2 regions of the Halomonas sp. AOP7-E1-9 genome follow, and region 2 is predicted to be linked to the other one. Evidence: predicted binding sites of a transcription regulator. Region 2 holds the regulator's gene; the other holds the start of a gene.
What was found. Region 2 encodes FliA, which starts transcription of late flagellar genes. Its sites were predicted from a motif close to CTAAAGTTNNNNNNNNNNCNGCCGATA; they were not measured.
Positions count from the first base shown of each region.

Region 1: a site for FliA is predicted at 1,202-1,228, ahead of fliD (flagellar filament capping protein FliD). Genes of this name have one in related genera too.

Region 1 covers NZ_JBQSVC010000003.1:845-3,252, reverse strand. The annotation lists gene ACT3R4_RS02620 (hypothetical protein) at 818-1,120, shown strand; gene fliD (flagellar filament capping protein FliD) at 1,272-2,408, shown strand, end outside.
Region 2 covers NZ_JBQSVC010000010.1:48,464-50,871, forward strand. The annotation lists gene flhF (flagellar biosynthesis GTPase FlhF) at 1-16, shown strand, start outside; gene ACT3R4_RS07955 (hypothetical protein) at 13-591, shown strand; gene ACT3R4_RS07960 (flagellar protein FlhE) at 608-1,009, shown strand; gene ACT3R4_RS07965 (RNA polymerase sigma factor FliA) at 1,036-1,737, shown strand; gene ACT3R4_RS07970 (motility protein A) at 1,781-2,408, shown strand, end outside.

The DNA of each region.
Region 1 (2,408 bases), on a different contig from region 2:
ACAAAAGTGACGCGGTAGGCACGACATAAGCGTTATTAGCCTCACTCTTCAAACAAACGTTTCATATATTTACTCTCGCCGCATCACTGCCATAACCCAGCGGCTATAGGCATTAAACGTAGCCGCGTGCCTGCCTCGAATAGCTGTTATCGCTCAGTAAAAAAGTGCTGGGCCACCGGAATGTGCGCAAAGCCGTCACCGGTATCGCAAGGCGAGTTCTATTACTTAGAGCAGCAGTAGCAAAGGCCAAGTTGAGTGCTGAAGATACCCATTTTGGAGCATTGTAAATACCGATAGCCCAAGGCTGAGGCCGAAGAGGCCGATTAATAATGTTGCAGAAAAAAAACAAAACTTCACAAACGCGGCGGATTAAGCAGGCATACTAAAAGCCAAAGTATGGTGTAGACATGTTTTTTTGCTGACGGTAAGCCGTTGTATAATTATCCAGTATTATTTTTTCTATTAAAAATCAAATGGATAGTATTTTTTATAACGCGCCAGGGCGATAATTAAGCGATGCAGTATATCGTTGCTATATAAGATATTTTGTCGTACATAGGTATGTCGTTAATTTTTATTAAATTAAAATTTAACGCGGGAAATGTCTGATATTAATCGGTTAAGCTCATGTTTTTTATCGAGGATCGTTTTAAGTGGCAGCGTTTTAATGGTTCAAACGTTTGCTTTAAAGGTGGTTAGTGGCAGGCTGCCGCCACAGGGGGATGATTGATTTTAACCGATAAAAAAGCAGTAATAGCTGTGCGGTACCGTTGATAGCCGCAAAAGAGTGAATGATGTAGCGATAAAGAGGGGTGGCGTGCTGGATATGAATAAAATGTCTTTAAACGTTACAAACGAACCTGAAGCATCTAAAAAAACGCTAACGAGTACAAAAAGTGAAACAAACAAGAGGAATACTCTTTTCCGCATACGTAAAGAGGATGAAAGAATGATTTTTTCCAGTAAAGCCTTTTCAGAAGAGGTAAAGGACGTATCAGAAGGGCAGTGTCATCAAGCGCTCTCGAGTTCCCAGTTATTGCAACTAGAAAGGCTAGAAATACAAATGATGGCAGCCAGCCAATACTTGTATAAGCAATACATAATGTGCCGTGAGGTTTGAAAGCACAAGCGTGTGGTTTGGGAGGTGGGTAGGCGCTACTCAGTAATTCGGCTAGGATTATCAAATACGAGCGCATAGGGGCTAAAGTTAATTCCTTTTCGGCCGATAGAGTTTATAGAATTCATGTTTTTTGTCTGCGAGGACTGTACTGATGGCAACAATTACCTCCCTTGGTGTTGGTTCAGGGTTAGATCTCACCGGTTTGCTGGATCAGCTTCAAGATGCCGAGCGCGGTAAGCTTGAGCCGATTACGCAGCAAAAAGCCGATCAAGAAGCCAAAATTTCCGCTTACGGGCAGTTGCAAACGTCGCTCAACGCATTTAACGATGCGGTGGCCAAGATTAACGACCCAAAGCTTTATCAAAGCCTTTCCGCCAATGTGCGTGGCGATGATATAAAAGCCACTACCTCGGCGAACGCGCTGCCGGGCAGCTACCAGGTAGAAGTTAGCCAGGTCGCGACATACGGCTCGCTTGCCTCTGAGAGTATTACTGAGATAGATAAACCCTCAGATCCATTGGAGCTAAACGGTGCGACCGCTATCAGGCTAAATTTTGTAGGTAGTGAGAGCAAGCCGGTCAATATCGAGCTTGATGCCAACAGCTCGCTAAACGATATTCGTGATGCAATTAATGCCAATAAAGACGCCGGTGTTAACGCCACGATTATTAATGACGGCGATGGCTACCGCTTGGCACTCAGTTCCAAAGTCACGGGGGCAGACGCATCCATTGATAGCTTTGAATTTGTAGGTGGAGCAGGCCCATTCGGCAAAGCGGAAGAAGCTGGCGCCAAGCAGCAGGGGCAAAATGCTTCTTTAACGGTGAACGGCATCACGATTACCAGTGCCAGTAACCAGGTGGAGGATGCTATTCAAGGGGTAACGCTTAACCTGGGTGAGCTAAGCATTGCCGAAGGCGAAAAAGCGACCAGCACGGTCAACATTGAGCGCGATACCCTAAAGCAGCGCGAAGCGATCAACGATTTTGTCGACGCGTATAACGATTTAAAAGATACAACTAACGAGCTTACTAGCTTCAACGCTGAAAGTGGAGCAGCAGGAGAGCTACTGGGTGACCGTGCCGTTCGTACAATTGAGTCCCGCCTGCGTAGCGTGCTTACCGGGGGGGTTGAGGGCGGCGAGTTTTCTACGCTGAGCCAACTGGGCATTACCTTAGAGGCTGGCACTACTCTTAGCGGTAAGCTGGAAGTTGATGATGAAAAGCTCGATAACTTAATCGCCAATGACCCGCAGGCGCTAAGCGCGTTTTTTGCGGGCGATAATAAA
Region 2 (2,408 bases):
AGAGGTGAATGTATGAGTCAGGATCAGGCGGCGGGCTTGCGCCAATGGGCCGACAGCCAGCGTCAGAAGCAGGCACCCAGCCAGCCTGATGCGCCGTTGGCAAGTGATATGGAGGTGATGAGCGAAGCGCCTGCGCCCGCGCCAGGTGCTGTTTCGCCCACCCCCACGATTGACGAGCAGCCGGTTGCGAAAGCCCCTTCGCGACCTAAAAAGCCCTTGTATATTATTGGTTTGCCAGGGCAGGGCGCGCAGGCTGTCAAACAGGCTCAACATCGCCTGGCTCAATGGTCTGCGCTGGGCCGTCACTGGGCAGGATCACCTGACGATTGGGATATACAGGCGGTTAGCGTTAATGCGCCTGATCTGGCTCAGCTAAGTGCTCGGCATGCGCGTTGGGCGCTCTGGGTTAACAGCGATGCGGACGCATTTGCCGAGATGTACCGGCTACTTCGCCAGGCGCGTGACAATGGCGGGCCTCGCCGATTATTGGCACTGCACGAGCCCTCTTTGTCGCGCCAAGGCTTGTTGGAAAACTTGCGTGAAGCCGCTAGCCACTATTTGGCCATCGATCTTCTGGTGCTGGCGCGCTGATAAGGAAATATTCGACATGTTAAGCAAGCTATTCAAGATGATGGGTGTTTGCGGGTTGATAGGTCTCATCGGTAGCGCTCAGGCGGCGGGCAGCTGGAGCACCTCGGTGCCGGGCGTGATGGTGGCCATGAGTGACCGGGAAACCCGTAGCCAGTCAATGACGCCACCCGATTCTGTACAGGTGCACAATCGTGTGATTGATCGGATACACTGGCAGCTTGAGGCGCCGCCGGGCAGCGCTATCAACGCATGGCTATGCCATCCGGAGCAGTGTGTGGCTCTCTCGGGAGGGCGCGGAACGGTCACCGAGCTGGCGGGAAGGCAGGTAAGTGCTCCTTTGCAGTTTCGTTTTAAGTTACTGCCTGGACAGCGGCCTGTTCGTGTTCAGGGTCTGCAAGTCATTGTGAACTATCAGTAAAAGTTGTATAGCCGCGAGGCAAAAAGATGTACACAGCACAAGGCAGAATCAAGCAAGGCGAGCTATTCACACAATACATGCCACTGGTAAGACGTCATGCCTTAACACTGCAGGTCAGGTTGCCAGCCAGTATTGAACTTGATGATCTTATTCAGGCGGGCACGGTAGGGCTTTTAGAAGCACTGGGCCGTTTTGATGCCGCTCATGGTGCCAGCTTTGCGACGTTTGCCAGCCAGCGTATCCGTGGGGCGATGGTCGATGAACTGCGTACGCGGGATTGGTTGCCACGCAGCGTGCGCCGCGCTGCGCGCGCTGTGGACGACGCGATCCGGCGGCTAGAGCAGCAGCTCGGGCGCTCGCCGGAAGAGAGTGAAATTGCCTTGGCGCTTGAGATGCCGCTGGGTGATTACCAACAGCTGCTCAACGACACCAATAGCGGTCAGCTATTGCCGTTTGAAGAGTTGGTTGCCGATGGTGGTGAGCCGGTAAGTTTTGATGTGAGCAACTTGCCGTTTGAAAAGCTGCTGGATGAGCAGCAGCGCCAAACATTGGTTGCTGCCATTGAGGCGTTGCCAGAGCGCGAGAAACTGCTCATGGCACTTTATTACCAGGAAGAGCTGAATTTAAAAGAAGTGGGCGCCGTGCTGGGCGTGACCGAGTCGCGTGTGTCTCAGTTGCATAGCCAAGCCATTAGCCGTCTGCGTGCCCGGTTGCATGATTCAGCCTAAACAACCGATACGTTAACTCACAATAACCGGCGAGGAGCCGTTGATGAACCCGTCCACGTTGATAGGTATATTCGCCAGTATGCTGCTGCTAGTAAGCGTGCTGTTCTTTACTGCGGAGTCCCCTGAAAGTTTTATCAATCTGCCGGGCCTGGCGATTGTTATAACCGGTACTCTGGCCGCTACTTTTATAAGCTATCCGCTAAAAGAGGTGTTACGCGTTGTACGCTTGGTAGGGCTTGTCTTTCGGCGTGAAAATACCTATATACGCGACGATATCAACGAGCTGGTCGCCATGTCCCGGCTATGGTTTAAAGGCGATGTGCGTGCAGTCGAACAAGAGTTGGAGCATACGCGCAATCCGTTTTTACGTACCGGTATTCAGTTAGTCATTGCCAATACCAAAGAAGATGAGATCTTCGACATGCTGCGTTGGCGGATTGCCCGGCTCAAGGCTCGCGAGCACGCAGAAGCCCAGATTTTTCGCACCATGGCGACCTATGCGCCAGCGTTTGGCATGATTGGCACGCTGGTGGGATTGGTTAATATGCTGGAAGTCATGGATGCCGGTGACCTGGATGTCATTGGCCCCCGTATGGCGGTGGCGCTGCTCACCACCTTCTACGGTATTTTGCTGGCGAATCTGGTGTTTAAACCCATCGCGGTGAAGCTAG